4 regions of the Streptomyces sp. NPDC088794 genome follow, and region 4 is predicted to be linked to each of the others. Evidence: riboswitches for the same ligand, from Rfam matches in the RefSeq annotation. Region 4 holds a riboswitch; each other region holds the start of a gene.
The links. A riboswitch is a leader RNA that binds a small molecule or an ion and turns the genes downstream of it on or off. The one in region 4 is predicted to bind cyclic di-AMP.
Positions count from the first base shown of each region.

Region 1: linked by a shared signal. The riboswitch ahead of ACIP6U_RS48080 (M23 family metallopeptidase) and the one ahead of ACIP6U_RS35050 (NlpC/P60 family protein) in region 4 are both predicted to bind cyclic di-AMP.
Region 2: linked by a shared signal. The riboswitch ahead of ACIP6U_RS25610 (M23 family metallopeptidase) and the one ahead of ACIP6U_RS35050 (NlpC/P60 family protein) in region 4 are both predicted to bind cyclic di-AMP.
Region 3: linked by a shared signal. The riboswitch ahead of ACIP6U_RS15015 (transglycosylase family protein) and the one ahead of ACIP6U_RS35050 (NlpC/P60 family protein) in region 4 are both predicted to bind cyclic di-AMP.

Region 1 covers NZ_JBIVKB010000035.1:21,483-29,266, reverse strand. The annotation lists gene ACIP6U_RS48110 (histidine kinase) at 1-1,031, shown strand, start outside; gene ribA (GTP cyclohydrolase II) at 1,078-1,719, opposite strand; gene ACIP6U_RS48100 (MarR family winged helix-turn-helix transcriptional regulator) at 1,835-2,356, opposite strand; gene ACIP6U_RS48095 (dihydrofolate reductase family protein) at 2,475-3,605, shown strand; gene ACIP6U_RS48090 (alginate lyase family protein) at 3,973-5,094, shown strand; tRNA gene ACIP6U_RS48085 (tRNA-Met) at 5,169-5,242, shown strand; cyclic di-AMP (ydaO/yuaA leader) riboswitch at 5,546-5,703, shown strand; gene ACIP6U_RS48080 (M23 family metallopeptidase) at 5,714-6,748, shown strand; gene ACIP6U_RS48075 (aldo/keto reductase) at 6,873-7,784, shown strand, end outside.
Region 2 covers NZ_JBIVKB010000009.1:244,997-252,780, reverse strand. The annotation lists gene ACIP6U_RS25620 (M16 family metallopeptidase) at 216-1,619, shown strand; gene ACIP6U_RS25615 (M16 family metallopeptidase) at 1,616-3,004, shown strand; cyclic di-AMP (ydaO/yuaA leader) riboswitch at 3,218-3,378, shown strand; gene ACIP6U_RS25610 (M23 family metallopeptidase) at 3,392-4,168, shown strand; gene ACIP6U_RS25605 (GntR family transcriptional regulator) at 4,357-5,049, shown strand; gene ACIP6U_RS25600 (HPr family phosphocarrier protein) at 5,210-5,491, opposite strand; gene ACIP6U_RS25595 (GNAT family N-acetyltransferase) at 5,674-7,784, shown strand, end outside.
Region 3 covers NZ_JBIVKB010000004.1:547,912-555,695, reverse strand. The annotation lists gene ACIP6U_RS15045 (NAD(P)/FAD-dependent oxidoreductase) at 1-448, opposite strand, end outside; gene ACIP6U_RS15040 (YwqG family protein) at 898-1,770, opposite strand; gene ACIP6U_RS15035 (exopolyphosphatase) at 1,852-2,814, opposite strand; gene ACIP6U_RS15030 (DUF501 domain-containing protein) at 2,811-3,416, opposite strand; gene ACIP6U_RS15025 (septum formation initiator family protein) at 3,440-3,916, opposite strand; gene eno (phosphopyruvate hydratase) at 4,044-5,330, opposite strand; gene ACIP6U_RS15015 (transglycosylase family protein) at 5,618-6,319, opposite strand; cyclic di-AMP (ydaO/yuaA leader) riboswitch at 6,324-6,537, opposite strand; gene ACIP6U_RS15010 (transglycosylase family protein) at 6,707-7,672, opposite strand.
Region 4 covers NZ_JBIVKB010000015.1:90,932-98,715, reverse strand. The annotation lists gene ACIP6U_RS35075 (EamA family transporter) at 1-15, opposite strand, end outside; gene ACIP6U_RS35070 (LysR family transcriptional regulator) at 84-944, shown strand; gene ACIP6U_RS35065 (LuxR C-terminal-related transcriptional regulator) at 974-1,777, opposite strand; gene ACIP6U_RS35060 (GDSL-type esterase/lipase family protein) at 1,925-3,109, opposite strand; gene ACIP6U_RS35055 (TetR/AcrR family transcriptional regulator) at 3,143-3,712, opposite strand; gene ACIP6U_RS35050 (NlpC/P60 family protein) at 3,832-5,454, opposite strand; cyclic di-AMP (ydaO/yuaA leader) riboswitch at 5,463-5,637, opposite strand; gene ACIP6U_RS35045 (DUF5997 family protein) at 5,836-6,225, opposite strand; gene ACIP6U_RS35040 (LysR family substrate-binding domain-containing protein) at 6,284-7,093, shown strand; gene ACIP6U_RS35035 (beta-L-arabinofuranosidase domain-containing protein) at 7,138-7,784, opposite strand, start outside.

The DNA of each region.
Region 1 (7,784 bases), on a different contig from region 4:
TGGTGCGGAGGATCGCCGGGGCCAAGCGGGGGATGACCGCCGCGTGGACCGGGCAACGGATCCCGGAGGCCTATCAGCCGATCACCGGGACCGTGCGGGAGCGGATCCGGATCGCCGTGCGCGATCCCGGGACGTTCACGGATTTCCGGTGGATGGTCGCGGACTACTTCTACGGTGCTCTGATCGTCCTCGCGCTGCCGCTGTGGCCGGTCGGGCTGGTCGTCGACGGCGTGTGGAGCGGGCTGCTGCGGCGGACGCCGGTCGTGCTGCCGTTGATCACGCGGATCGCGGATCTGGAGGCCGACTGGTCGACCGCCCTGCTCAAGCCCTCGCCGAAGGCTCAACTCGCCGCCCGCGTCGAGGAATTGGCCGCCACCCGCGCCGACGCCATCGCCGCGCACGGCGCCGAACTGCGCCGTATCGAACGCGATCTGCACGACGGCGCCCAGGCCAACCTGGTCGCGCTGTCCATGCGCATCGGCCTCGCCAAACGCGCCTACGACCGCGACCCGGACACCGGGCGCAAGCTGCTGGACGAGGCCCAGGCACAGGCCGAACAGGCGCTGACCGACCTGCGGAACGTCGTCCGCGGCATCCACCCGCCGATCCTGACCGACCGCGGCCTGGTCGGCGCGGTGCGTGCGCTGGCCGCAGGGTGGGGGTCCCCCCGCGCGAGCGAAGCCGAGCGTGGGGGAGGGCTCCACGTGACCGTGGAGGTGGAGCGGTTGGAGGACGACGGGGTGCGGGCGCCGGCCGCCGTCGAGGCCGCCGCCTACTTCGTCGTCGCCGAGGCGCTCACCAACGCCGCCAAGTACAGCGGCTCGTCCCGGGCCTCGGTCCAACTCGCCCGGATGAAGCGCGGGTTGCGGGTGCGGGTCGCCGACGAGGGGTGCGGCGGCGCCGACGAGACGAGCGGCTCGGGGCTGCTCGGCATGCGACGGCGGGTCGCCGCGCTCGACGGGACCGTGGAGCTGTCCAGCCCGGTCGGCGGCCCCACGGTGATCGAGGTGCGGCTGCCCTGCGTGTGGTGAGCCCGCGGCGCCCGGGTATGCGCCCCGACCGGCCCCGTCGAGCCCATCAGCCCGCGTTCAGCTCCGTCAACTGGCCCAGCGGCAGGGTGTGGTGGGTCTGGAGGACCTTCGCGCGCAGGTAGCGGACGTTGTGCGCGGTCTTGAAGACACCGGTGGGGACGCGGTCGCGCACGGAGATGCCGAGGGAGCGCAACTGGTCGGCCTTGTCGGGGTTGTTGGACAGCAGGTCCAGTTCGTCGATCCCCAGGGACCGGAGCATCTGGGCCGCCGCCGTGTAGTCGCGGGCGTCCTCGGGCAGACCGAGGGCCGCGTTCGCCTCGTACGTGTCCAGGCCCTGGTCCTGGAGGGCGTACGCGTCGAGCTTGTTGTAGAGGCCTATGCCCCGGCCCTCCTGGCGCAGGTAGAGCAGGACGCCGCCGCGCTCGGCTATGCGCTCGACCGCCTCGCGCAGCTGCGGGCCGCAGTCGCAGCGGGCCGAGCCGAAGACGTCGCCGGTCAGGCACTCGGAGTGCAGGCGCACCAGCGGGGTCGTGCCGGGCGCCGGTTCGCCCAGGACGACCGCTACGTGTTCCTGGCCGTCGGTCAGGCCGTGGAAGGTGACCATCTCGGTGTCGACGGTGTAGCCGTCGTGGAAGCGCAGCGGGACCCGGACGCGGGAGCGCGGCGTTGCGGCAGGGAAGTCAGGCATGCGGGTTCTCCCGGTCCGGTGGACGAATACCGATCTGCTTCAAAACTGAAGCAGATCCACGATCACGGACCCTACCCCATGCTTGAAATTTGAAGCAACTGGTTTGTGGGCCGGGTCACGTACAGGGCGAGGACGAGGACGACCGGCGGCGCCACGGGACGTCCTCCCGCGTGGCCTCGGTCCCGTCGCCCTCCAGCGCCCGCACGATGCCCGTGCCGATCTCCTCCAACTGGCTCACCTGTTCCGGGGTGAGATGGTCGAAGATGGCCGCGCGGACCGTCTCGACGTGCCCGGGAGCGGTCCGCACCAGGGTCTCCATGCCGGCGTCGGTGAGCACCGCGGTGCTGCCGCGCTTGTCGGACGGGCACCCCTCGCGCCGTACCAGACCGTCCTTCTCCAGCCGCGTCACCGCGTACGTCAGCCGGCTCCGGGTGATCTTCGTCCGCCCGGCGAGATCGGTCATCCGCAGCCGGTGGTCCGGTACGTCGGAGAGGTTGGCCAGGATGGAGTAGTACAGGTGGGGCATGCCGGCGTCCTGCTGGAGCTGCCGGTCCATCGCGTCCTCCAGGAGCTGCGATGCGGCGATGTACGCGCGCCATGCGCGCTGCTCCTCAGGGGTGAGCCAGCGAGTCGTCATGGGACCAGTGTAGGTTTGTTTCAAACTTGAACCAAGCCCCACCTTATAGAGAACTCGAACCCAGCTCCGTGGACCGAGTCCCGTACACCCAGCCCCGCCTCGCAGAGAGAGCGCGTCGATGCCCCACCCGTTCGTCCTGCTGTCCGCCGCCGTCTCCCTCGACGGCTATCTCGACGACACCGGCCCCGAGCGTCTGCTGCTCTCCTCCCCGGCCGACTTCGACCGGGTCGACGAGGTACGGGCGTCCGTCGACGCGATCCTGGTCGGCGCCGGCACGATCCGCGCCGACAACCCGCGCCTGCTGGTGAACTCGCCCGAGCGCCGCGCCGCTCGCGTGGCGTCGGGCCGGCCGGAGTACCCCCTCAAGGTCACCGTCAGCGGCACCGGCGAACTCGACCCGGCCGCCAACTTCTGGCACACGGGCGGCGAGAAGGTCCTGTACACGACGGACAAGGGCGCCGACCGGGCGCACGCCCTGGGCATCGCCGCCGACGTGGTCCCGCTGGGCCCCGACCTGGACTGGCGCCGACTCCTCACCCACCTGCACGAGGCGCGCGGCATCGACCGCCTCATGGTCGAGGGCGGCGGCACGATCCACACCCAGCTGCTCCAGGAGGGCCTCGCGGACGAACTCCACCTGGTCCTGTCCCCGCTCTTCGTGGGCACCCCGACCGCGCCCCGCCTCTTCGGCCCCGGCCCCTACCAAGCCGGCCGCCTCCGCCTCCTCGAAACCCGGCAGATCGAGGACGTCGTCCTCATGCGCTACGAGCCCACCGCCCCCGGCACCGGCCCGCTCCCCACCGCCGCCGACCACCACTGGCTCCGCCTGGCCTGCGAACTGGCCACCCACTGCCCGCCCTCCACCACCGCCTTCAGCGTCGGCGCGGTCGTGGTCGCCGCCGACGGCACGGAGCTGGCCCGCGGCCACTCCCGCGAAGGCGGCGACCCGGTGGTCCACGCGGAGGAGGCGGCCCTGGCGAAACTCGCCCCCACGGACCCCCGCCTCCCGTCGGCCACGATCTACAGCAGCCTCGAACCCTGCGCCCACCGAGCCTCCCGCCCCAAGCCCTGCGCCCGGCTCATCCTCGACGCGGGCGTACGCCGCGTGGTGACGGCCTGGCGCGAGCCGGACACATTCGTGACGGCGGCGGACGGGAACGGGTTGTTGGCGGGGCAGGGCGTCGAGGTGGTCGTGATCCCGGAGTACGAGGAGCGGGCGAAGCAACCGAACCGCCACCTGTCGGCCTGAGCGGCCAGCACGTTTCGGCGCCGGTCGGTCCCGCTCTCGCGCCGGTCGGCACATCTCAAGGCCGGGTCCGGATCTTCTCAGCCCGTCCGGCGTTTGAGGACGAGGCCGTCCAGGCCGAAGCGGGGGCCTGGGGGCGGCAGCCCCCAGAACGGACGCCCACACCAACGCCCCCCACAGTCCGATCGGCCCAACAGATCCTGCGCCCAAGACCCCGAAGGGTCACGCTGCGAGTGACCCGGAGTGGACATACGCGGAGGTACTGGTACCAGTGAGGCCATCCCGAAAACGAGCCGCCGTGCTCCTGATCGCGCCCCTTCTCACCGTGACCGTCGCCTCGTGCGGCAGCACGGACACCGGTACCCGGACCATGGCCCGCGCCCTCCCCCCGGACGCCACGTTCACCCACCCCGGCGTGCTCGTCAGCAAGGCGCAGCTGGACTCCGTACGAAAGAACGTCACCGCCGGGAAGCAGCCGTGGCTGAAGGCGTTCCTGGAGATGCGGGACAGCAAGTACGGGTCGTACAAGTACCGCCCCGAGCCGTACGAGAACGTCGACTGTCCCTGGGGCGGCAAGGTCGCGCAGGGGTGCGTGGAGGAGCGGGAGGACGCGATCGCCGCGTACACGCAGGCACTGCTCTTCAGCGTCACCGGCAAGCAGGAGCACGCGCTGAAGGCGCGGGAGATCATGGACGCCTGGTCGGCGAAGATCAAGCGGCACTCCGAGGAGGACGCGGGGCTGCAGACCGCGTGGGCCGGGTCGACGTGGGCGCGGGCCGCGGAGATCGTGCGGTACGCGCCGGGGGCGGGGTGGCCGGCGGACCGGGTGGCGCGGTTCGAGAAGATGCTGCGGACCGCCTATCAGCCGTACGTCACCGAGAAGCTGCCCGACTACAACGGCAACTGGGACCTCGCGATGACCGACGCGGCGATCGGCATCGCCGTCTTCACCAACGACCACAAGGCCTTCGACGCCGCCCTCGCCCGCTTCCGCGACCGCGTGCCCGCCTACTTCTATCTGGAGAAGGACGGCAAGGTGCCGCTCACCGTGGCCGGCTCGACCATGAACACGCCGCAGAAGCTGACGACGTACTGGTTCAAGCAGGGGACGTACAAGGACGGCGTCGCGCAGGAGACCTGCCGCAACTTCAAGCACGTCGGCTACTCGCTCGCCGCCACCGCTCACATCGCCGAGACGGCCTGGCACCAGGGCGTCGACCTGTACGGCGAGGTCAAGGACCGGCTGACCGCGGCCCTCGCGTTCCACGCCCGCTACCAGCTGGGCGAGAACCCGCCCGCGTGGCTGTGCGGCGGCAAGGTCGACCGGAACATGGGTCCGGACCTGGAGGTCGCCCTCAACCACCTGGAGGACCGGCTCGGCGGTTCCGTCCCGGCCGCCCACAAGCTGGCCGAGGAGACCCGCCCGGCCGGTACCGACGATCTCTTCGTCTCCTGGGAGACCCTGACCCACGCCGGAAACCCGGCGGCCTGACCGGCCCGGCCGCTCCCCGACCGCTCCTTGGTCACTCCCGTCCCGCGGATGGCGTACAGTGGAGAACACAACGGCGCGGGGTGGAGCAGCTCGGTAGCTCGCTGGGCTCATAACCCAGAGGTCGCAGGTTCAAATCCTGTCCCCGCTACTAACGGCCCAGGGCCGGAGTCCGGATCATCGGACTCCGGCCCTGAGTCATTTCCCGCTCGGCTTTCCGACCGTTGTCACGCCCGGTGAGCAGGCGAACGCCCTCCGCCCAACAACTGACATCCCGTCAATACCTGTGTGGATTCACAGGCTTGGTCAACTCGCCCGATTTTCACCGGTCATGGCCTGAACGTCCTGCGTGAAAACGTTAATGATCAAGCCGAACAGCTTGGAATCCCTGCCCCGTGTCTATTAACGTTCGATAACGCAGCGCGGTCGTCCCAGCCGTCACAAGAGTCGGCTCCGTGCGCACGTGCCGAATCCCGCAAGGGAACCGGGGAACCACCAACTTGGGGTGAATCGCAAGTAGTCCGTCGTGTACGCACGACCGGTTTACGCGCGTAGGAGACCTTCCTGCTCCGAACCCGTCAGCTAACCCGGTAGGCGAGAAGGAAGGAAGGAGTACGCCCAGGTGGCGTCCAACCCCCCTGCCCCGGCGGCCCCGTTCGTGCCGAGCCAGCGTGACAACGAGACGTTCGGCTACGGCGGATACCGCACCGACGAGGGCCCTTGGGAGGAATGGAACCCCACCGAGGATTCCGTCCGCCCCAACCGCGGTCGCCACCGCGTCTCCAAGCAGCGCGGCGGAGGACTCGCCCGCAGCTCCACGGTTCTGGGCGTCGGTGTCATAGCCGCCGTCGGCGCGGGCGGCATGGCCAGCGCCAACACCGGCAAGCCGCCGGTCTCCATCTCCGTGCCCGACCTGCCGAACGTCGGCTCGGTCTTCGGCGAGACCCCCAGCCCCGCCAAGGGGTCCCCGACCGCGCTCAGCAGCGTCGGCGTGACCTCCAGCGAGACCGCGCAGGGCACCAAGGACGCCGGCGAGGTGCTGCGCGACCGCATCATGGCGCAGGCCGAGTCGCAGCGCGTTCAGGTCGACAGCAAGGTCCAGTACGCCACCGAGGCCTCCCTCTCCAAGCAGGTCGACGACGCCGCCGCGAAGGCGGAGAAGGCGGCCGCCGCCAAGGCCGCCGCCGCGAAGAAGAAGGCGGAGGCGGAGGCCAAGAAGAAGGCCGAGGCCGCGAAGCTGGCGGAGCTGGCCACGCAGTACCGGCTGCCGGTCGCCTCGTACACGATCACCGGCACCTTCGGGCAGGCCGGTTCCCTGTGGTCCTCCGGCTACCACACGGGCCTCGACTTCGCCGCCCCCACGGGCACGCTCATCAAGGCCATCCACAGCGGCACGGTCACGGAGGCCGGCTGGGCGGGCTCGTACGGCTACCGCACGATCCTCACCCTCGACGACGGTACGGAGCTGTGGTTCTGCCACCAGTCGTCGATCGGCGTGAGCGTGGGCCAGAAGGTCGCCACCGGCGATGTCATCGGCCGTGTGGGCGCCACCGGCAACGTGACCGGGGCGCACCTGCACCTGGAGGTCCACCCCGGCGGCCAGGCCGACGGGATCGACCCGATGGCGTGGCTGCGCAGCAAGGGCCTCACCCCCTGAGGCAGTAGTCGTCGGCAGACACCGACACATCGCCAGGTTCCCGGAACAGCGGACTCCGCTTGTTTACGGGAACTTTGCGGCTCCGGCGGAAGACCGGTCTCCGGGGCCGGCGTTGATGTGAAGCATGACGTCCTCCTCTGCTTCTCTGCGCAAGCTCGGCTCCTCCGACCTCGAGGTCTTCCCCCTCTCCCTCGGCGGCAACGTCTTCGGCTGGACGGCGGACGAGGCGACCTCCTTCGCCGTCCTGGACGCCTACGCGGCGGCCGGCGGCAACTTCGTCGACACCGCCGACTCCTACACGGCCTGGATCGAGGGCAACTCGGGCGGCGAGTCCGAGACGATCATCGGCAAGTGGGTCAAGGCCCGCGGCAACCGCGCCGACGTCGTCATCGCCACCAAGGTCAGCCAGCACCCCGAGTACAAGGGCCTGTCCGGCGCCAACATCAAGGCCGCCGCCGACGCCTCGCTGCGCCGCCTGGACACCGACTACATCGACCTCTACTACACCCACTTCGACCAGCCCGAGATCCCGGTCGAGGAGATCATCGGCGCGCTCGACGAGCTGGTGCGGGCGGGCAAGGTGCGCAACATCGCCGTCTCCAACATCACGCCGGAGCGGCTGCGGGAGTCCCTGGAGTTCTCCGACCGCGAGGACCTCGCCCGGTACGTGGCCATCCAGCCGCACTACAACCTGGTCTCCCGCGACACCTACGAGGGCGAGCTGCGGGACATCGCCGCCACGGCGGGCCTCGCCGCCGTCCCCTACTTCGGCCTGGCCGCCGGCTTCCTCACCGGCAAGTACCGGCCCGGTACGACGGTCGAGAGCGCGCGGGCGGGCCGCGCCGGCGCCTACCTGGAGTCGGAGCGGGGGCAGCGGGTGCTGACCGCCCTCGACGAGATCGCCGCCGCCCATGACGCCCAGGTGGCGACCGTGGCCCTGGCCTGGCTCGCCGCCCAGCCGACGGTGGCCGCGCCGATCGCGTCCGCGCGCACGCTGGAGCAGCTGCCGGCCCTGCTGGCGGTGGCGGACCTGACC
Region 2 (7,784 bases), on a different contig from region 4:
TGACGCGACCATTGTGGACCGCGGCACTGACAACGCGGACGAGGACCCGACATCGACCCTTGTGCCCGGCGTGCCCGCAGGCTACGCGATCCGCTCTGGGCGTACGTCCACCGGGAACTTCGCCGCCCGTCCGCACGCTTGCATACAGTGGCAGGACCGGTGGGAAAACCCCGGTTTCCACCGCAGCATTCGCGATCGAAGGGACGTACATGCCCATGGGTCACACGGCCACGGACCAGGCAGACACCGGCGGCCTGACAGCGACCGAGCACCGCCTGGCCAACGGCCTGCGCGTGGTGCTCTCGGAGGACCACCTGACCCCGGTCGCGGCGGTGTGCCTCTGGTACGACGTCGGCTCGCGCCACGAAGTCAAGGGGCGCACGGGTCTTGCTCACCTTTTCGAGCACCTCATGTTCCAGGGCTCGAAGCAGGTCAAGGGCAACGGACACTTCGAACTGGTGCAGGGCGCGGGTGGTTCGCTCAACGGCACCACCAGCTTCGAGCGCACCAACTACTTCGAGACCATGCCCACCCACCAGTTGGAGCTCGCCCTCTGGCTGGAGGCGGACCGCATGGGCTCCCTGCTCGCCGCCCTGGACGAGGAGTCCATGGAGAACCAGCGGGACGTGGTGAAGAACGAGCGCAGGCAGCGCTACGACAACGTCCCCTACGGCACGGCGTTCGAGAAGCTGACCGCCCTCTCCTACCCGGAGGGTCACCCCTACCACCACACCCCGATCGGCTCGATGGCCGACCTGGACGCGGCCACCCTGGAGGACGCGCGCGCGTTCTTCCGCACGTACTACGCGCCCAACAACGCCGTCCTGTCGGTCGTCGGCGACATCGACCCGGAGCAGACGCTCGCCTGGATCGAGCGGTACTTCGGGTCCATCCCGACGCACGACGGCAAGCCCGTCCCGCGCGACGGCGCGCTGCCCGAGATCATCGGCGAGGAGCTGCGCGAGGTCATCGAGGAGGAGGTGCCGGCGCGCGCCCTGATGGCGGCGTACCGGCTGCCCGAGGACGGCACGCGCGCGAGCGACGCGGCCGACCTCGCGCTCACCATTCTCGGCGGCGGCGAGTCCTCCCGCCTCTACAACCGCCTTGTGCGGCGCGACCGTACGGCCGTCGCGGCCGGCTTCGGTCTGCTGCGGCTGGCCGGCGCGCCCTCCCTGGGGTGGCTGGACGTGAAGACGTCCGGCGACTACGAGGTGCCGGTCATCGAGACCGCCATCGACGAGGAGCTCGCCCGGTTCGCCGAGGAGGGCCCCACGGCCGAGGAAATGGAGCGCGCCCAGGCCCAGTTGGAGCGCGAGTGGCTGGACCGGCTCGGCACGGTCGCGGGCCGCGCCGACGAACTGTGCCGGTACGCCGTCCTGTTCGGCGACCCGCAGCTGGCCCTGACCGCCGTGCAGCGCGTCCTGGAGGTGACCCCGGAAGAGGTCCAGGAGATCGCCAAGGCCCGACTGCGCCCCGACAACCGATCGGTGCTCGTCTACGAGCCCGTCGCCGCCGAGCACGCCGAGCACGCCGAGCACGCCGAGCACGCCGAGCACGCCGAGCACGCCGAGCACGCCGAGTCCGCCGAGCCCACCGAGAACGAGGAGGCGGCCAAGTGACCGAGCTCGCCGCGATGGAATTCCACCCGCAGCCCCCGGCCGGCGAGGCCAGGCCGTGGGCGTTCCCGGCCCCCGAGCGCGGGACGCTCGACAACGGCCTGACCGTCCTGCGCTGCCAGCGTCCCGGCCAGCAGGTCGTCGCCGTGGAGGTTCTCCTGGCGGCGCCCCTGGAGGCCGAACCGGCCGGCCTGGACGGCGTCGGCACGATCATGGCGCGGGCCTTCTCCGAGGGCACCGACAAGCACTCCGCCGAGGAGTTCGCGGCCGAACTGGAGCGCTGCGGCGCGACGCTCGACGCGCACGCCGACCACCCCGGCGTCCGGATCAGCCTCGAAGTGCCCGCCTCGCGCCTGACCAAGGCCCTCGGTCTGCTGGCCGACGCCCTCAGGGCGCCCGCGTTCGCGGACAGCGAGATCGAGCGCCTGGTCACCAACCGCCTCGACGAGATCCCGCACGAGCTGGCCAACCCCTCCCGGCGTGCGGCGAAGGAGCTCTCCAAGGAGCTCTTCCCGGCCGGCTCGCGCATGTCGCGCCCGCGCCAGGGCACCCAGGAGACCGTCGAGAACATCGACTCGGCGGCCGTACGCGCCTTCTACGAGAAGCACGTCCGTCCCGCGACCGCGACCGCCGTGGTCGTCGGTGACCTCACCGGCATCGACCTCGACGAGCTGCTGGGCGACACCCTCGGCTCCTGGACCGGCTCCTCGGCCGAGCCGCGTCCCGTGCCGCCGGTGACCGCCGACGACACCGGGCGCGTGATCATCGTGGACCGCCCGGGCGCCGTGCAGACGCAGCTGCTCATCGGCCGCGTCGGCCCCGACCGGCACGACCGCGTGTGGCCCGCGCAGGTGCTCGGCACCTACTGCCTGGGCGGCACCCTCACCTCCCGCCTCGACCGCGTCCTGCGCGAGGAGAAGGGCTACACCTACGGCGTTCGGGCGTTCGGGCAGGTCCTGCGGTCCGCCCCGGACGGCACCGGGGCCGCGATGCTCGCCATCAGCGGCTCCTTCGACACCCCGAACACCGGCCCGGCGCTGCAGGACCTGTGGACGGTGCTGCGCACGCTCGCCGAGGGCGGTCTGACCGATGCCGAGCGCGATGTCGCCGTGCAGAACCTGGTGGGCGTGGCGCCGCTGAAGTACGAGACCGCGGCGGCCGTCGCGAGCACGCTGGCCGACCAGGTCGAGCAGAACCTGCCCGACGACTACCAGGCGACGCTGTACCGGCAGCTCGCCGCGACCGGCACCGTGGAGGCCACCGCGGCCGCCGTGAGCGCCTTCCCGGTGGACCGTCTGGTGACCGTCCTGGTCGGTGACGCGGCGCAGATCAAGGAGCCCGTGGAGGCTCTCGGGATCGGCGAAGTCACCGTCGTCCCGGCCGAGTAGGGCCGGGCGGAGGCGGAGCGGGCGCCACGCGCGCGCAGGGGCCCTGGTGACGGATGCGTCACCAGGGCCCCCGTATGTCCGAATTGAGGGAGAGGTTGCCTGTCTGCCCTGTGGCATGCGCTACAAAAGCCGTGATCCGTTTGGGGATTGAAAGTTGTCCCGTTTAGCGTCATCCGGGCTGTCCGTCAGGCACCGCGCCGCATCCGCGGCACCGGACAGTCATCGCCGAGTCCCCGTCCGGCGCGAGCCAGGGGAGCCGGGGACCCAATGTCCCTGGGGTGAATCGGACGCCCGCGCGCTGCGCGAGGGGGTCCGTAGGAGACCTTCCTGCTCCGAACCCGTCAGCTAACCCGGTAGGCGAGAAGGAAGGAAAGGACCACCCAGTACATGGCGTTCACCTGCGCCACCGGGAAGCACCGTCGTCCCAGCCGCATGAAGCGCACCACCGCCCGCGCGGCGGGCGTCGCGGCACTCGCCACCACCGGCGTCGTCGGCACCCTGGCAGCTCCGGCACTCGCCGCGGACAACTCCGCCGAGAGCGCCGTCGAGCAGACCGGTTTCACCCCCGTCATCACCATCGGCGACACGATCGCCGCCAAGATCGACGCCCAGGCCGACGCCCAGAAGGAGGCGGCCGAGGAGGCCGCCCTCAAGAAGGCGGCGGCGGAGGCGGCACGCAAGAAGGCCGCCGCGCGGGCCAAGGAGGAACGCGAGGCGAAGGAGCGCGCCGCCCGGGCCGCCGAGCGCAAGCGCCTCAACACCTTCGTCGCGCCGATCTCGAACTCGTACGTCTCGACGGGTTACAAGAGCGGCGGCTCGCTGTGGTCCTCCGGCAGCCACACCGGCATCGACTTCCACGCGGCCAGCGGCACGACCGTCCACGCGGTCGGCTCCGGCACGGTCGTGGAGACCGGCTGGGGCGGCTCCTACGGCAACCAGATAGTGATCAAGATGAACGACGGGACCTACACCCAGTACGGTCACCTGTCGTCCATCGGGGTCTCGGTGGGCCAGACGGTCACCCCGGGCCGGCAGATAGGCCTCTCCGGCGCGACCGGCAACGTCACCGGTCCGCATCTCCACTTCGAGGCCCGCACGACCCCCGAGTACGGATCGGACATCGACCCCGTCGCCTACCTTCGTTCGCATGGCGTGAACGTCTGACGACGGACCGCGAGATCTTCTTCAGCCCCGGCTCTCCGAGCCGGGGCTTTCGGTCTTTCTGTCCGCTCTCTGTCCAAAAAATATCCATCGATTCCGGTCCCCCGTCGGAAATTCCAGCCGATTGCAATAGAGTCACTGAACACACGTCAACCGGCGACGTTTCACGGGGATTAAGACGGAGGTCGGACATGCGTATTCCGGCGCACTCGGTGTGCACGGCCATCCGGGACGACATCGTCGCCGGTGTCTACGAGCGCGGCGGCCGGCTCACCGAGGAACTGCTGGCGCGACGCTACGGCGTCTCGCGCGTCCCCGTCCGTGAGGCCCTGCGCACGCTGGAGGCGGAGGGCTTCGTGGTGACCCGGCGGCACGCGGGCGCGTGCGTCGCGGAACCGACCGAGCAGGAGGCCGCCGACCTGCTGGAGATGCGCATGCTGCTGGAGCCGCTCGGAGCCTCCAGGGCCGCCCAGCGGCGCACGGAGGCCCACCTCAAGGTGCTGCGCGGCCTGGTCAGGCTGGGCCAGGAGCGGGCCAGGAGGGGCAACAGTGAGGATCTGCGCTCCCTGGGGGGCTGGTTCCACGAGACGCTCGCCCAGGCCTCCGGCAGCCACGCGCTGACCTCGACGCTGACCCAGCTGCGTCACAAGATCGCCTGGATGTACGCCGTGGAGGCGCCGGCCAACCCCGTGGAGTCCTGGGCGGAGCACGGCGCGATCGTCGACGCCGTGGCGCGCGGGGACGCCGAGCGCGCGCGGGCGATCACCGCCCTGCACACCGAGCACTCGACGGGCGCGCACCGGCTGCGCTTCGGCACCGGGGAGCGCGCGGAGCGTGTGAGGAACTCGCAACATCCCGTAAACATGTCGGGTGTGCGGCATTAACACGGGCGCCGTATACAAAGAGAAGGTAATTCCAGGGGGATTATTTCTGCTGCCCGAACTCGGGAAATTCGAAGGGCTCGCCCGGTAATTCGGGCGAGCCCTTCGGAGTTGTGGGACGGTGTCGTCGAAGTGACGCGTGCCGTATCCCTCAATTCGATTTTCAGACGGTCTCGGGAAGCTCCTCGAGCCCCTCGGCGACCAGCTTCGCCAGCCGGTCGAGCGCGGCGTCCGCGCCCTCGGCCCCGGAAGCGAGGACGATCTCCTCGCCGCCCTGGGCGCCCAGGCCCAGAACCGCGAGCATGGAGGCCGCGTTGACGGGGTTGCCGTCGGACTTGGCGATCGTCACCGGGACGCCTGTGGCCGTGGCGGCTCGGACGAAGATGGAAGCGGGGCGGGCGTGGAGGCCCTCGGCCCAGCCGACGTTGACGCGGCGCTCAGCCATGTGATGCTGCCCTTCAGTGTCTCAGGTTGTCTAGACCATGTTGTCTAGACCAGTTTTCCATAGCGTGCCGTCGGGCCGCGGCCTCGGCCCGACGCACACCCTTCCACCGTCCCCGGCGGACAGGCGTGTTCCCCACAGACTGCCTCGCGCCGTTGTCATACGCGAGCCGTACGCTGGGGCCCATGCAGACCTCGTCGGACCGGCACGAGTACCCCGCCCACTGGGAAGCCGACGTCGTGCTGCGCGACGGTGGCACCGCGCGCGTCCGCCCCATCACCGTCGACGACGCGGACCGCCTGGTCAGCTTCTACGAGCAGGTGTCGGACGAGTCGAAGTACTACCGCTTCTTCGCGCCCTACCCGCGGCTGTCCGCGAAGGACGTCCACCGCTTCACGCACCACGACTTTGTGGACCGGGTGGGGCTCGCGGCCACGATCGGCGGCGAGTTCATCGCCACCGTACGCTATGACCGCATTGGTCCCGAGGGCACGCCCGCGTCCGCTCCGGCCGACGAGGCCGAGGTCGCCTTCCTCGTCCAGGACGCCCACCAAGGACGCGGTGTCGCCTCCGCGCTCCTCGAACACATCGCCGCCGTCGCCCGCGAGCGCGGCATCCGCCGCTTCGCCGCCGAGGTGCTGCCCGCCAACAACAAGATGATCAAAGTCTTCATGGACGCCGGCTACACCCAGAAGCGCAGCTTCGAGGACGGTGTCGTCCGCCTGGAGTTCGACCTGGAGCCCACCGACCGCTCGCTCGCGGTCCAACGCGCGCGTGAACAGCGCGCCGAGGCACGGTCGGTGCGACGGCTGCTGGTGCCCGGCTCGGTCGCCGTCATCGGCGCCGGCCGCACGCCCGGGGGAGTGGGACGCAGCATCCTCGACAACATCAAGGACGCCGGGTACACCGGGCGGCTGTACGCGGTGAACAAGGCCTTCCCCGACGACCTCAAGGAGCTCGACGGGATCGCCGCCCACCGCTCGGTGCGGGACATCGACGGACCCGTCGACCTCGCGGTCGTCGCCGTGCCGGCCGACCACGTCCCCGAGATCGTCACCGAGTGCGGCGAACACGGCGTACAGGGACTGGTCGTCGTCTCCGCCGGATACGCCGAGAGCGGTCCCGAGGGACGCGACCGCCAGCGCGAACTCGTCCGCCACGCGCGCACGTACGGCATGCGCATCATCGGACCGAACGCCTTCGGGGTCATCAACACCGCGCAGGAGGTACGGCTCAACGCCTCCCTCGCCCCCGAGCTGCCCCGCCCCGGCCGCATCGGCCTGTTCGCCCAGTCCGGTGCCATCGGCATCGCCCTCCTCTCCCGCCTGCACCGACGCGGCGGCGGCGTCACCGGGGTCACCGGCGTCTCCACCTTCGTCTCGGCGGGCAACCGCGCGGACGTGTCCGGCAACGACGTCCTCCAGTACTGGTACGACGACCCGGACACCGACGTCGTCCTCATGTACCTGGAGTCGATCGGCAACCCGCGCAAGTTCACCCGCCTCGCCCGGCGCACCGCCGCCGCCAAGCCGCTGGTCGTCGTCCAGAGCGCCGGCTCCGCCCCCCAGGGCCACGCCGTCCAGGCGACCCGGCTGCCGCACGCCACGGTGACCACGCTGCTCCGGCAGGCCGGCGTGATCCGCGTCGACACCATCACCGACCTCGTCGACAGCGGACTGCTGCTCGCCCGCCAACCCCTGCCGGCCGGACCCCGAGTGGCGATCCTCGGCAACTCCGAGTCGCTGGGGCTGCTGACCTACGACGCCTGTCTCTCCGAGGGACTGCGGCCGCTGCGGCCGCTGGACCTGACCACCGGGGCGACGGCCGGCGACTTCCACGCGGCGCTGCTGCGCGCGCTCGGCGACGACGCGTGCGACGCGGTCGTCGTCACCGCGATACCCGCCATCGGCGAGACCTCGGTCGCCGACGCCGAACTGGCCGAGGCGCTGCGCTCCGCCGCCGAACAGGTCCCCGGCAAGCCGGTGCTCGTCGTGCACGTCGAGCTCGGCGGCCTCGCCGAGGCGCTGTCGGCTGCCGTCGCCACCGCGCCCCAGGCCGAGACCAAGCCCTCCGGCGCCCGCCGGCTCCGCCCCTCGCAGCAACTGCCCCCGCCCGTACAGGCGTCGGAGACCGCGGCCCCCGACGCGCCCGCCGCCCGCCTCATCCCGGCCTACCCCGCCGCCGAGCGCGCCGTCCGCGCCCTGGGCGAGGCCGTGAAGTACGCGCAGTGGCGCCGCGAGGCCGCCGAGCCAGGCAAGGTGCCCGAGTCCATCGACGCGGACATCGACGAGAAGGG
Region 3 (7,784 bases), on a different contig from region 4:
CCAGCTGCTCGAGCACGTGGTTGCGCAGGCCGATGGCCTCCTCGATGCCCTTCATGCCGATGCCCTGCTCGGCGAGGCCGGGGATCGGGAAGGTCCGGGAGACCGCGCCGAGCGCGATCACCAGGTAGTCGAAGGGCAGCTCGTACGCCTCACCGACGAGGGGGGCGATCGAGGCGACCTTGCGGTCCTGGTCGATGCTGGTGACCCGGCCGGTGAGAACCTCCGCCTTCGGCAGCACGCGTCGCAACGGGACGACGACGTGGCGCGGGGAGATGTTGCCGGCGGCGGTTTCGGGGAGGAAGGGCTGGTAGGTCATGTACGACCGGGGGTCGACGACCGTGACGGTCGCCTCGCCGTAGCGCATCTTCTTGAGAATGCGCCGAGCTGCGTACAGGCCTACGTACCCACCGCCTACTACGAGGATCCTGGGACGCTCCGTGGTGCTCATGCCATCGAGTATCCACCTGCCTCAGGGGGGTAGCTCGTGCGCCCCTTCACAAGCTTGTGGAGGGTGTGTGCTATTCTCCGCGGCCGCCATGATCCAGGTCACCCCGCCGGGACGGAACCCTCGCCCGGTACGACCCGTTGTCAATGCCGCGTGAGCTGCCGCTCTGACTCTCCGACGACCCCGCCGCCCCCTCTCCGGCCGCCCCGCCGACACACCCCCGACACCCCCTCGACACACACTCCTGAACACGTTCAACACCCCACCGGGCCCCCGGAAGGGCCAACCGGCCCCTTTTCCTGCTCCGACAGGGCCGAATTCCTTGTGAAGAACTTCACGAACTTTGTCGGCGGGGGGTCGGGGAGGGAGGTTCTGAGGGCTCTTTGATGGCTCTCCGGGCTGCTCATCGGGGGTGCCGGATGCTCAGTGGAGTGCGGTTCGGCCCCACCGCCCTAGCACTGCACGACCAGCCGAACCCGGTCGAAGCGGGATGCCGTCAGGTCCTCGTGACGGATCAGCCAGTAGAGGGTGCCCGCGTCCCCCCACTCCATCTCCGCGTCGGTGTCGCTGTCGAACTGGGCGAGGACGACCCAGCGGGCGGCTTCCTCGTCCAGGAGGGGGTCGCCCCAGGTGCGCTGGCCCGGGCCGAGGTGCGCGTCCGCGACCTCGTACTCCACCGGGCCCTGTACGGGGACGGCGTGGCCGCCTATCTGGTGGCCCATGTGGCCGCGCAGGCGTTCGAACGCGCGGCGGAACGAGCGGAGTTCGACGGGGGTCTCGCGGAAGTGATCCGGCCACTCTCCACCGTCACCGAGCAGCGCCTGCCGGACCTGGGGCAGCCAGAGGTCGGGAGCGCTCAGCTCCGTCTCAGCGACGAGGGGCGTACGCGGGTAAGGGTCCAGCTCCCTCGGTACCTCCGCCGGGCGGACCGGTGTGCCTTCCGGGACGTACAGGACCTGGGCCCCGACCCACGACTCGGGGTCGTCCACGGAGACGAACGGCCCCTCGTCGCCGTCGGCCTCACCGTCGTACTCGAAGCAGAAGAAGAGCAGGGTGCCGTCCTGGGGAAAGCCGGTCGTCAGGGCCTCGCGCGGTAGCGCCGCGCAGCGCACCGACGCGACGAAGGACAGCGGGCCGTGGCCCGGCCACTCGGGCCACGCGGTCCCGGGCGGCAGCTCCGGCGTGCCGCCGAGGATGGCGACGGGCTGCTCGTCGGTCGCGGCTGGGTGCAGGCGGGCGCACGGACGCAGGAGGGCCGTCCATCGGTCGGCGAGGTCGGCGGAGAGGTGGTCGGCCGCCAGGCGGGCGTATCGCTCATCGGTCATGACGACCATGGTCCCGGTCGGCACTGACATCCATGCCGCCGGGACCCACGGCCGGTGAGACGACGGCCCGGTTCAGTTCCTCTACGCGCCGGCCTCGGACTCCCCCGCCGCCAGGAACGCGATCCCGTCCAAAATGTCGTGTTCGCTCACCACGACCTCCGTCGCCCCGGTCCGCTCCATGATCGAGAGCAGTACGAGGGCGCCCGCCCCGATGACGTCGACCCGGCCCGGGTGCATGGAGGGGATGGTCGCGCGTTCGGCGTGGGTGGAGGTCAGCAGGGACTCCGTGATCTCGCGGACGCGGTCGTAGGAGACACGGGAGTGGTGGATGGCCTGCGAGTCGTACTCGGGGAGGTTCTGGGCGATGGCCGAGATCGTGGTGACCGAGCCCGCCAGGCCGACCAGGGTGCGGGCCTCGCGCAGGGGAACCGTCCGCTCGGCGAGGTCCAGGGCGGCCTCGATGTCCGCGCGCATCGCCGTGATCTGATCCGGAGTGGGCGGGTCCGTCACCGCGCCGTCGTGGACGAGGTGGCGCTCGGTCATGCGGACGCAGCCGATGTCCACGGAGCGGGCCGCGCGGACCCGGTCGTCGCCGACCACGAACTCCGTCGAGCCGCCGCCGATGTCCACGACCAGGTAGGGCTTGGCGAGGTCGTCGCGGCCGGCGAGTTCCGCGGTCGCGCCCGTGAAGGAGAGCGCCGCCTCCTGGTCGCCGGAGACCACTTCGGGCTCGACGCCGAGGATGTCGAGGACCCCGCGCACGAAGTCGTCCCGGTTGGCGGCGTCCCGCGTGGCCGACGTCGCCACGAACCGCAGTCGGTCGGCGCCGTGCTCCTTGATGATCGCCGCGTAGTCACGGCAGGCCGCGAAGGTGCGCTCCAGTGCCTCGGGGGCGAGCCGTCCGGTGCGGTCGACGCCCTGGCCGAGCCGCACGATGGTCATGCGCCGGTCCAGGTCGACCAGTTCACCGGTCGCGGGGTTCACGTCCGCGACGAGGAGCCGGATGGAGTTCGTACCGCAGTCGATGGCGGCGACGCGGGTCACCGGTCACCCTCCTCGACGGGCTTGAACGCGAAGTACCCCGTGCCGTCCTCGCTCGTCTCCGTCTGCCAGCCCTCGCCCGTCGGCGGCCCGGGCACGGTCACACACGGACCCTTACGCCACCACTCCGGCAGCATCGCGATCGCCTCGTCCCCCAGCGGGTTCACGCCCGGCCCCGCGGCCAGGGAGTGCCCCACCAGTACGTGCAGGCACTTCACCCGGTCCGGCATGCCGCCCGCGCTCGGGAAGCCCTCCAGGACCTCGATGGCGTCGCGGCGGGCGATGTAGTCCTCGTGGGCGGCGCGGTACGCGGCGGCCAGTTCCGGGTCCGTCTCCAGACGGGCCGTCATCTCCTTCATGACGCCGTTCGCCTCCAGCGTGCCGATCGCCGAGGCGGCGCGCGGGCACGTCAGGTAGTACGTCGTCGGGAAGGGCGTGCCGTCGGGGAGGCGGGGGGCCGTCTCCACCACGTCGGGCTGACCGCACGGGCAACGGTGGGCGATGGCGCGCAGCCCGCGCGGCGGGCGGCCGAGCTGCTGCTCGAAGGCCGCCACGTCCGCGTCGGTGGGCTCGGTGCGCGGGGTGGTCGGCGGAGGGGTTTCCACTGCGGAATGTCTCTCTGGTCAGGTCACTGGTCGGAGGCGTCGGACTTGTCGACCCCGTCCCAGACGTTCGAGTACCAGGGGCGGTCGGCCGCCCCCAGGTCGGCGCGCGACTGCTTGGTCAGGTCCGGGTCGATCACGACGTAACCGGTCTCCCCGGGCATGACGTAGTGCAGCCGCTGCCGGATCTGCTGCTCGGCGTACGCGTCGTCCTGCCAGCGCGCCTTGAGGTCGCGCAGCTGCTCGACCCGCTCCTTGGCCTGCTGCCTCTGCCGTTGCAGATCGGCGACCTCGGCGCGCTGGGAGACGTACTGCCTTATCGGGTAGGCGAGCGCCACCACCAGCGTGCAGACGACGAGCGCGAGCAGGGCCGCGCGGCCGGTGAGCCGGGAGCGGCGGGCCTGGCGCTTGGTCTGCGAGCGGTAGACCCGCGCGGCGGTCTGCTCGCCGAGCAGCCGGATCCGGGTGGTGGTGGAGAAACGGTCCCGGTCCTTGACGGCCATGTCTCCGCCTCCCCTTTCACACGCGCGTACGTCCCCGCACACGGTACGGGACCGAGTACGGGGACGTACGTACGACTGGCTCGGGCTTGACCCTGTACGGCGCAGCCCTTGCCCTTGGCTGTACGGCTCAGCCCTTGAAGCGCGGGAACGCGGAGCGGCCCGCGTACACCGCCGCGTCGTCGAGGATCTCCTCGATGCGCAGCAGCTGGTTGTACTTGGCGACGCGCTCGGAGCGGGCCGGGGCGCCGGTCTTGATCTGGCCGCAGTTGGTGGCGACGGCGAGGTCGGCGATGGTGACGTCCTCGGTCTCGCCGGAGCGGTGGGACATCATGCACTTGAAGCCGTTGCGCTGGGCCAGCTCGACGGCGTCCAGGGTCTCGGTGAGCGAGCCGATCTGGTTCACCTTGACGAGCAGCGCGTTGGCCGCGCCGTCCTCGATGCCGCGGGCCAGACGCTCCGGGTTGGTGACGAACAGGTCGTCGCCGACGATCTGCACCTTGTCGCCGAGGCGGTCGGTGAGGACCTTCCAGCCGGCCCAGTCGTCCTCGTACAGCGGGTCCTCGACGGAGACGAGCGGGTAGGCCGCCACGAGCTCCTCGTAGTACTCGGTCATCTCGGCGGCCGAGCGGGACTTGCCCTCGAACTCGTACTTGCCGTCCTTGTAGAACTCGGACGCGGCGACGTCGAGCGCGAGCGCGATCTGCTCGCCGGGGACGTAACCGGCCTGCTTGATGGCCTCGAGGATGAGGTCGAGGGCGGCGCGGTTGGAGTCCAGGTTCGGGGCGAAGCCGCCCTCGTCGCCGAGGCCGGTGGACAGGCCCTTGCTCTTCAGGACCTTCTTGAGGGTGTGGTAGACCTCGGCGCCCCAGCGCAGCGCCTCGGAGAAGGACTCCGCGCCGATCGGGGCGATCATGAACTCCTGGATGTCGACGTTCGAGTCGGCGTGCGACCCGCCGTTCAGGATGTTCATCATCGGAACGGGCAGCAGGTGCGCGTTCGGGCCGCCCAGGTAGCGGAAGAGGGGGAGGTCGGAGGCCTCGGAGGCGGCGTGCGCGACGGCGAGGGAGACGCCGAGGATGGCGTTGGCGCCGAGCGAGCCCTTGTTGTCGGTGGCGTCCAGGTCGAACATCGCCTGGTCGATCAGGCGCTGCTCGGTGGCGTCGTAGCCGACCAGCTCCGGGCCGATCTGCTCGATGACGGCGAGGACGGCCTTCTCGACACCCTTGCCCTGGTAGCGGTTGGGGTCACCGTCACGCAGCTCGATGGCCTCGAAGGCACCCGTGGAGGCGCCGGAGGGGACGGCGGCACGACCCGTGCTGCCGTCGTCGAGGCCGACCTCGACCTCGACCGTGGGGTTGCCTCGGGAGTCCAGGATTTCCCGGGCTACGACGACGTCGATGGACGGCACGAGCATCTCCTTCTTCAATGTGACGCGGCTACGCGGGCCGCGATGGCTCTGCGGGACCGAGCCTAACCGTCCCGGGACGAACAGCCAGCCGATGGGCCGCCCCTTGGACAGAACCGAGAGTAAATTGTTTCCGAACGGAACAAAGCAGACGGGCAAAAAGAACCCCGCCCCGGTGCGTACGGGGGAACACGCACCGGAGCGGGGAGCCCGTGGGGACGGGGGAGGCCCTCACGTGACCTCCATGGTGGGGGACACGTCTGTCAGGCCGCTGTGGTTCGGCTACCAGGTCTCTGTCACTTGAGGTGCAGCTGCTGACCCGGGTAGATCAGGTCCGCGTCCTCGACGATGTCCTTGTTCAGCTTGAACAGCTTCTCCCAGCCGCCCTTGACCTTGTGCTTCTCGGCGATCGTGCTGAGGGTGTCGCCCTTGACGACCTTGTACTCGCCGTCGCCCTTCTTGACCTTCTTGCCGGTCGGGGTGGTGACGGTCTTCTTCGCGGCCGGACGGTCGGCGGAGCGCGAGGTGCTGGTCGAGTCGTTCGAACGGCTGCTGGTGCCACCGCTCGAAGAGCTGGACGAGTTCGAGGAGCTGGAGGAGCTCGACGAGCTGCCGCCGTTGTACGCGGCACCGGACAGGCCCGTGCCGCAGACCGGCCAGGCACCCTTGCCCTGGGAGGCCAGCACCTTCTCGGCGACGGTGATCTGCTGCGCCTTGCTGGCCTGGTTGGCCTGCGACGCGTACTGGGTACCGCCGTAGGCGGCCCACGTGGAGGCGGAGAACTGCAGACCGCCGTAGTAACCGTTGCCGGTGTTGATGGACCAGTTGCCGCCGGACTCGCAGCTGGCGACCGCGTCCCACTCGGACGCGGTGGCGGCGGAGGCGTTGCCGGCCGCCATGAGCGGGGCGGCGATGGCGACACCGGTCACGCCGGCGAGCGTGGCGACGCGGGTGGCCTTGGACGGACGACGGTGCTTGCCCTTGCTGGAAAACAGCATGCGGAGATCCCCTCACCGACGCCTGCGAGGTGAGCTGTCGGGTTCGGGCCGTGTGAGTTGCCCGGCCGCGCGCCTCTCGGCGCACGACTTCACCCCAAGCCGGTTCCGGCACTGTCTGCCGGGCCCGGCACTTACCTGGGTCCCCCGCTCCTGCCTACGGCGCTGTGAAGCGACGACTGTTCCCTACGGCCGCTGGCAGGATTCGGCGTTGCGGCATTCGGGGTCCGTGTTGACGAACGGTGATGACCGTAGACACGGATTCCGCGGAAACTCAAAGACGATCAGGGCATCTGAGAGTCATCCCACACTTTCACCAAACCGGACATTCAGTCCGAAGACCGTCGTTAACTCCCGTCGCTTTTCGCCCCGTTCAGCCCCTGTCCGCCCCTATTCGCCAGGAAGCTTCAGGGTCTGACCGGCCGCGATGTCGTTCGGGTCGGCACCGATGGCCTGCTTGTTCTCGGCGTAGAGCGCGCGCCACCCGCCGTCCAGGCCAAGGGAGTCGGCGATGGAGGCGAGAGTGTCACCGCCATGGACGGTGTACGACCCCTGCGCGGACCCTTCGGTGTCACTGGCGACCGTGTTCTCGTCGGCACTGGCGCCACGATGCCTGCCGGAGCCGACCGCGCCGGTGTCGACCAGACTCCAAGAGCCCGCGGCCTGCTCGGACTTGTCCGAGTCGTCACCCTTCGCCCGATCTGTCGACGAGCTGTCGCTTCCCTGTGACCCGCTCGCGGTCGGCTCGGACGGGGAGTCGGAGGGCGAGAGGTACTCGTCCGATTCGTCAGGGTTGGTCGAGGAATCGGACGAAGAGTCAGGCGAGGCCGACGGTGATGTGGACGAGTCCGTCGAGGACGAGTCGTCGGACGTACCACCGGGCGTGTTGGACAGGCCGGTGGAGCCGGAACCGTCCGAGGAGTCCGAGGAGGAGTCGGACGAGTCGTCCAGGATCCCGGTGTCGATGTCGGCCGACCCGTCGTCCTTCGACAGCCCCGTGGTCAGCCCGCAGGTGTGGAACGCGCCCACACCCTGGTCGTCCAGGATCTTCTCGGCGACGGCTATCTGCTGGTTGCGGCTGGCCAGGTCGGGGCGCGAGGCGTAGTCGAGACCGCCGTACTGCTCCCAGTCGTCCTGCGAGAGCTTGAGCCCGCCGTAGAAACCGGTCCCGTCGTTCTGGCTCCAGGAGCCGCCGGTCTCGCAGTTCGCCACCTTGTCCCAGGTGGTGCCGTCGGCAGCGCTGGCGCTCACCGCGCCGAGAAGCGGGATGGCGATGGCGGAGCCCGTCACGCCGGCCGCGACGAGGAGGGCCGGAGCCTGGCGGGGGCGACGGTGACGACCGTTCCCGGAGAGCATGCGGGGGCCTTTCAGAAGAGAGCGGTGACGAGTGCGACGCGTGGTGCTGGGCACCGCACTTGAACGGTGAACGTATAGGCAGTCCATTGCTTGTCACAAGTTAATGCCGCGT
Region 4 (7,784 bases):
GGATGCGTCCGGCATGCTCCGATCGTGCGCCTCGGTTGTCGATGCGCAAAATGTGTCCGTGCGGCGATCTATACGCTGGAGTCATGGATGCGGATGTGGAACTCCGGCAGCTGCGCTGTCTCGTCGCCATCGTCGACGAGGGCAGCTTCACCGACGCGGCCATCACCCTCGGCGTCTCCCAGGCCGCCGTCTCCCGAAGCCTGGCCTCGTTCGAACGGGCCCTGGGCGTACGGCTGTTGCGGCGCACCTCGCGCGAGGTCGCGCCGACCCCGACGGGACTGCGGGTGCTCGCACAGGCCCGCCGGGTGCTGGGCGAGGTGGACGACCTGGTGCACACGGCCACCTCCGGGCACACCAGCCTGCGCATCGGCTACGCCTGGTCGGCGCTCGGCCGGCACACGCCCGCCTTCCAGCGCCGCTGGGCCCAGGCCCACCCCGCCACCGACGTGCACTTCGTCCGGGTCAACTCCACCTCGGCCGGCCTGGTGGAAGGCGCCTGCGACCTGGCCGTCGTCCGCAGACCACTGGACGAGAAGCGCTTCGAGAGCGCCATCGTCGGCCTGGAGAGGCGCCTGTGCGCCCTCGCCGCCGACGATCCGCTGGCCCGGCGTCGTTCCGTCCGGCTCGCCGACCTGTCCGGGCGCGTCCTCCTGATCGACCGCCGTACCGGCACCACCACCGCCGACCTGTGGCCGCCGGACGCCCGCCCGGCCACCGAGGAGACGCACGACGTCGACGACTGGCTCACCACCATCGCCGGCGGCCGACGCGTCGGCATGACGGCCGAGTCGACCGCCAACCAGTACCCGCGCCCCGGCGTCGTCTACCGACCGGTGCGGGACGCCGAACCCATCGCCGTCCGCCTCGCCTGGTGGCGCGACGACCCGCATCCCGCCACCCCGGCGGCGATCGAGCTGATCACCGCCCTCTACCGAGGTGCCTGAGCCGTGCCCCGGTCCCGGGCAGGTCCCGCTCAGGCCCGGCCGCGGGACACGGCGGGGGCCGGGACGAGACCGAGCTGCTGGGCACGCAGGACCGTGCTGACGCGGTCGCGGGTGCCGAGCTTGCGGTAGATGTTCTCGACGTGCTTGTGGACCGTACGGTCCGAGATGCCGAGCCGACGGCCGATGGCGGTCGCGGTGAGGGCGTCGGTGAGCAGCAGTAGGACGGTCGTCTCCCGGGGCGTGAGGTCGCCCGCCGCGGCCGGGTCACCGACGACGCCCGGCCCGGCCGACTGCCGCCACTGCATCAGCAGTTGACGCTGCTGCTCGACGGCGGACAGCAACGGTTGCAGCAGCTGGGCCGTGCGGACGTGGTCCTCGGTGAAGTCCTCGCCGGAGCGGTAGACCATGCACCCGGTGATCGGGGTGGTGACCTGCGGCAGCGGGACCGCCAGCACATGGTCCACGTCCATGATCTCGTCGAGCAGCTGCGCGGTGGGGCTCGTGGACCACTCCCGGCCCGCCGCCCCGCGGGCGGTGTGCGGCGTCCGGTCCGGGCCGGTGGCGTAGTGGTCGGCGAACGGATAGCCCGAGCGCAGCAGGGCCAGGTCCTCGTCCCCGAGCGCGTCGAGCTGGGCGCCGACGCCGGGCGACATGCCGACCGTGCCCGCGCGCTCGCTCCATTCGTCCAGCTTGTAGACCAGCAGCTCACCACCGCACAGTTCGGGCAGGGCACCGGCCAGCAGCGGCCACAGCCGCTCCGGCTCCCTCTCGTGGAGCGCCGCGACGGCCACCGCCAGCATGCGTTCGTAGGCCTCGCCCGGCCCGTGTGCCACGTTCCTTCTCCGCTCGTTCGCCGCGTACGCAGTTGTACCCATACCGGCGACGTCCACTGATGCCCGAGACTTTCGTGGTCCGTGCGGGCCGCCTGTACGGGGGAATGGCGGCCCGCACGATCTCACATCATCGCCTGCGCCGCGGTCTCAGGACGCGGTACCGAAGACGCCCTCCGTCGCGAAGACGAGTCCCGCGAAGCGCTTGCCCATGGTGCGGTGCGTGGCGGCGTCCGGGTGGAGGTCGTCGGGCAGCGGCAGTTCCGCGGCGTCGGCCTCGCCGTACAGCTCGCGTCCGTCGAGATAGTGCAGGTTGGGGTCCTCGGGCCGGCGCCGCTCCACGATCCGCGCCAGTTCGTCCCGGATGACGTTCAACGTCAGCTTCCCCTCGGCCACTTCGGCCGGATCCCCCATCGCCTTGAACCGCAGCTGCCCGTCGGCCAGCGCGCCGAAGTCCGCCGCGCTGGGACCGGGCGTGTCCTCGTGGATGGGGCACAGGATGGGGGAGACGACCAGCAGCGGAGTGGTCGGGTGACCCTCGCGGACGGTGTCGAGGAAACCGTGCACGGCGGGCGTGAAGGCCCGCAGGCGCATCACGTCGGTGTTCACCAGGTTGATGCCGATCTTGACGCTGATCAGGTCGGCCGGGGTGTCGCGCAGGGCGCGCGCCGTGAACGGGTCGAGCAGGGCGCTGCCGCCGAGCCCGAGGTTGATCAGCTCCACCCCGCCGAGGGAGGCGGCGAGCGCGGGCCAGGTCGTGGTCGGCGTGGCGGCGAACGAGCCATGACTGATCGAACTGCCGTGGTGCAGCCACACCGGACGCCCCGGGTCCGGCGCGGGCTCGACGGGAGCATCCGTGCGCAGCGCGACGAGTTCCGTGGCCTCGTCGTGCGGGAGCCAGATCTCGACGACCTTCGAGTCGCCGGACAGACCGTCGAAACGGAGCGTGCCGATCTCTCCCTGCCGGACCTCGGCGGTCCCGTTGGCCATGTCGATGGTCAGGGTGTTGCCGCCGGGCACACTGCCCCGGCCGGCCGGGAGGCCGTCGACGAGCAGGTCGTACACGCCGTCCGGGCGGGGCGGGGCACCGACGTACACGCGCTTGGTGGGCAGCGTGTCCAGTTCGACGACGGTCGCACGGGTGCGGAACACCAGCCGTACGCCCGACGGTTGGGCCTCGACCATGGCCAACTGCGGGTCGTCGCACTGGGCGCGGGCCCGCGCGGGCAGCCGGTGCGGCAGCACGCCGTGCTCGGTGTGCTCGACGTCGAGGGCGCCGCGCAGCAGTTCCGCGGAGATGTACGTGGTGGTCCAGTCGCGCTGGGGGGTGTCCATGGTCTCAACCTGAGGCTAGAGGTGGGTGGTTGGTCAGGGCGCCGGCCAGTTCCGCAACAGTGCGTCGAGGGCGTCCAGCGTGCGGGTCCAGCTCTCCTGCGAGTCGGGGGCGCTGTGACTGAACCCGCCCGCCAGCTCCAGACTCACGTACCCGTGAAACACGCTGCCGAGCAGCCGGACGGCATGTGTCTCGTCCGGTTCGGTCAGGTCGTAGCCGCGCAGGATCGCTCGGGTCATCTGCGCGTGCCGGACACCGGCGCTCGCGGCCGCCTCCTCGGGGGCCAGCCGCAGCCGGGACGCGTCGTAACGGCCAGGGTGCGCGCGGGCGTAGTCGCGGTAGACGTTCGCCAGAGCGACCAGGGCGTCCTTGCCGGCCCGCCCCGCGAGCGCCGCGGCGGCCCGGTCGGCCATCTCCTCCAGGGCGAGCACCGCGATCCTGGTCTTGAGGTCCTGCGAACTCTTCACATGCGAGTACAGGCTCGCGACCTTGACGTCGAATCGCCGCGCGAGCGCCGAGACGGTCACGTGCTCGAAGCCGACCTCGTCGGCCAGCTCGGCACCCGCCCGTGCCAGCCGCTCCGCGGACAGTCCCGCACGCACCACAGCCACTCCTCCCGTTGGGGTTCGGCGCTGTCGAGTATGCGTTTACCTAAACCCTTTAGGCAAATGACTTCATGACGTAGCCGGACGGGGGAGTGGCCGAGTGGGACTGCCGGTGGAGGTCAGACGGGACGCACGGCGATGCGGACCGCGGCCTCCCCGGCGTAGTAGACGGACTCCTCGCGTACGCAGGTGCCGGGGCCCGGGGCGTGGACCATCATGCCGTCGCCGGTGTAGATGCCGACGTGGCTGAAGTTGTCGTTGTAGAAGATCAGGTCCCCGGGCCGGCTCTCGGCGAGGGGCACGACCGTCCCGGCGCTCGCCTGTTCCTGCGCGGCGCGCGGCAGGGCGACCCCCGCGGACTTCCAGGCGGTCTGGGTGAGCCCGGAGTCGTCGTACGAGCCCGGACCGATCGCGCCCCAGACGCACGGCCTGCCGATCTGCGCACGGGCGAAGGCGATCGCCCGCTCGGCCTTGCTGCCGACGGCGGGGGCGGCGGGGATACCGGTGTCGAGGACGCTGGGCTGCCAGTTCTGGGCGGGCACGGCGCCCGTGTCGAGAACGCTCGGCTGCCAGGTCTCGGCGGCGGGCACTCCGGTGTCCAGCACGCTGGGCTGCCAGCTCTGAGCGGGGATCGCGCCGGTGTCGAGAACGCTCGGCTGCCAGGACTGCGCGGGCATCGACCCGGTGTCGAGGACGCCGGGCTGCCAGTTCTGGGCCGGTACCGCGCCGGTGTCGTAGGCGTTCGGCTGCCAGGACTGGGCGGGAATCGTCCCGGTGTCGTAGGTGCCGGCCTGCCAGGTCTGGGCGGGTATCGCGCCGGTGTCGTAGGCGTTCGGTTGCTGCCAGGCCTGGGTGGCCGGTACCCCGGTGTCCAGGACGCTCGGCTGCCGCAGCCGCCACTCCTCCTCGGCCCTGCGCTGGGCCTCCTGAGCCGTGTCGGACCACGGGGCGGCGACCGGGGCGGGCGCGGCCTCGATCGCCAGGGCGGGCGCGCTCCGCTGCCCGGTGTACCGGGCGAAGAGGTCACGGGCCGCGGCGAGCTTGCGCTGGCTGCGCTCCTTGGCCGTCCGCAGCGCGACCTGACGCGTGGGCGTGGCCGGGGCCGCCGGGGGCAGTCCTCGCAGGACCGCGGGCTGGAGTTCCGGACGGGGCGTGGACGCGGAAGCGGCAGGCAGGGCGGGCATGGCGCGGCCCGTCAGCGCCGGGCCGGGACCCGCGGTCAGCTCCGCGACGGGGCCCGCCGTCAGTTCCGCCACCGGGCGGCCGGTGGGGCCCGCGGGCAGTCCGGGCACGTCACGCTTGCGCTCGATCAGGTCGTCGGCGGGGCGCGCGGGCCGGGGTACGGCCGGGCGGGCAGGCATCCGGTCGGCCGGCAGCACCGCCGGAATGGTCGGCCCCACCGAGTTGCGCGCCGCGTCGAACCAGCGCCGGGCGACGTTGTCGAGGTCGGGGTCCGAGGTCTGGCGCGGGATGCTGCCGGTGGAGGGGCCCCGGCCTCGGGTGCCCCCGGTCATCGCGCGGGTCGCGTTGAAGTTTCCGGTGTCGCTCTCGGCCCGGTCGTAGAGGGTGCTGATCCGTTGCTGGACCTCTTCGCGGCTCGGTCCCTCATCGGCGGCCTGGGGCGCGGCGTCGGCGGCCTGCGAGAACACGGCCACCGAGGTGAGGGCCGCCGTCGCCAAAGCGGAGTTGCGCATGCCGGGCTGGCCGAAGCCTCCCGCGCGCGGCATTCGTTCCGGCGCCATGGGAGCCGTACTCCTTCCGTACTCCGCCTACCGGGTTAGCTGTCGGGTTCGGGCGGTCACGATGTGGAAGGCATGCCCTACGGCCCGTGCCCCGAAGGGCGGTTGGGCCGATTCACCCCATGAATCGGTGGGTCCCCGGCTCCGACTGCCACAGGGGCGAGCCGGACTCAGCGGAGGTCGCCCGACCCGACGGGGTCCGCCGGAGAGAGTCACGCGACCTGAGAATCAACTTAACCAACTTGTGTGCCCTGTGTGAAGGTTGAAGCGCGATATGTCCGATACGCTTTTGTGACCTTCGTCTTAATGGACCGTCAGAACTGGTTTCCGTGTACACACGGGTTCCGGCCGACGACTCACCGTCGCCGAAACCGGACGGTGAGGTCAGGAACCGGCTTCGCGCTCCGCGTCCCGCTGCTTGAGGCGCGCCGCCTCCTTGCGGACCTCCGCCTGGGTGGCGCGCTCCTTCTCCAGCCACTCGGGCCCGTCCTGCTTGATGGCCTCGATCTGCTCGGTGGTGAGCGCCTCGGTGACACCGCCGCGGGCGAGACCCGAGATGGAGATCCCCAGTTTCGCGGCGACCACCGGACGCGGGTGCGGACCGTTGGCCCGCAGCTCGCGCAGCCACTCGGGCGGGTTCGCCTGGAGCTCGTCGAGTGTGGCGCGCGAGACGTCACCCTCGCGGAACTCTGCGGGGGTGGCTTCGAGGTACACACCCAGCTTCTTCGCCGCGGTGGCGGGCTTCATGGTCTGGGTGCTCTGGTGCGACGTCATGGTGTCAAGGGTATCGATCGTGTGAGAGGCCGCCGACCACGGACGGTAATCTGGCGGGGTGACAGGCTCCGCGGACTCCGCAACATCCCCGACATTCCGGCTGGCGTACGTCCCGGGGGTGACGCCCGCCAAGTGGGTGCGGGTCTGGAACGAGCGCCTGCCCGACGTCCCCCTCACGCTCAGCCAGGTCGAGGCCGCGGAGGCGTCCGAGCTGCTGCGCGCGGGTGAGGCCGACGCGGCGTTCGTGCGGCTGCCGGTCGACCGTACGTTCCTCAGCGCGATCCCCCTCTACACCGAGACGACGGTCGTCCTGGTCCCCAAGGATCACGTGATCACGGCTGTGGAGGAGGTGACCGTGGGCGATCTCGCCGACGAGGTCCTCTTCCATCCCCTGGACGACGTCTTCGACTGGGACCGGCCGCCCGGAGAGCCCGCCTTCGAGCGCCCCCCGACCACGGCCGACGCCGTCGAACTGGTGGCGGCGGGTGTGGGCCTGCTGATCGTGCCCCAGTCCCTGGCCCGGCTCCACCACCGCAAGGACCTCACCTACCGCACGGTCGTGGACGCCCCGGAGTCGAGCGTGGCCCTCTCCTGGCCCGAGGACGCCACCACCGACCTGGTCGAGGACTTCATCGGCATCGTCCGCGGACGCACGGCCAACAGCTCCCGGGGCCGCAGGACCGCCGACCCCGAACCGAAGACGAAGCGAGCCGAGCCGGCCACCGCCCGCCGCAAGCCCGCGACGCCCTCGAAGCCGACGGGTCGCGGCGGCCGGGGTGCCACGGGTGGCGGCGGCAGGAGTGGCGGCGCCAAGGGCGGCGGCGCCAAGGGAGGCGGCAAGCGGGGCAAGCCCCGCGGTCGGTCCTAGCCCTCTGACCGCCTCCGCTCAGGGCACGACACGGCTCTCTCCGCTCAGGACGCGAACACGGCCCGCTCCGCCGTACCGACGACCTTCGCCCCGTCACCCGCGCTGAGCAGTCCCTCCGACACCCACGCGTCCACCGTCGACCGCACGCGCGCGACGAGCGCGCCCTTGCTACCGAACGGCGCACCGGCCCAGACCTCGTCCAGCAACGTCGTGCCGTCGGCCTTCACCGGATTGGCCACGCCCGAGTCGGTGTTCCCGAGGACGACCACGGGCTCCGACCGCCTGAAGTAGGCATGGGTCGGGTCCTCCGTCCCCTCGAAGAAGGGGGCGAACTCGATGCCGTCCAGCGTGTAGTGGAGGGACTCGCCGGTCACCGGGGTGAGGGAGGGCAACAGATCACCGGAGAGCCCGGCATTGCGATACAGACCCAACTCCAGGTAGTCCGTGGCCGAGTTGCGGCCCACCAGATTGATCGGCCCGAGGAACAGGGTCTGGAGCGAGGAGTCGTCCAGCGCCTTCTCGAACCGGAGCCGGAACGGCACGGCAACCCGCACGGTGTCTCCGGCCCGCCACCTCCGGGACACGCCGAAGTAGCTCCCCGGCGTCGGACTCCCCGGCACCGCCCGCCCGTTGACCGTGACGCGAAAGCCGGCCGTCGCCCAGGAGGGCACCCGTATCCGCAGCTCGAAGG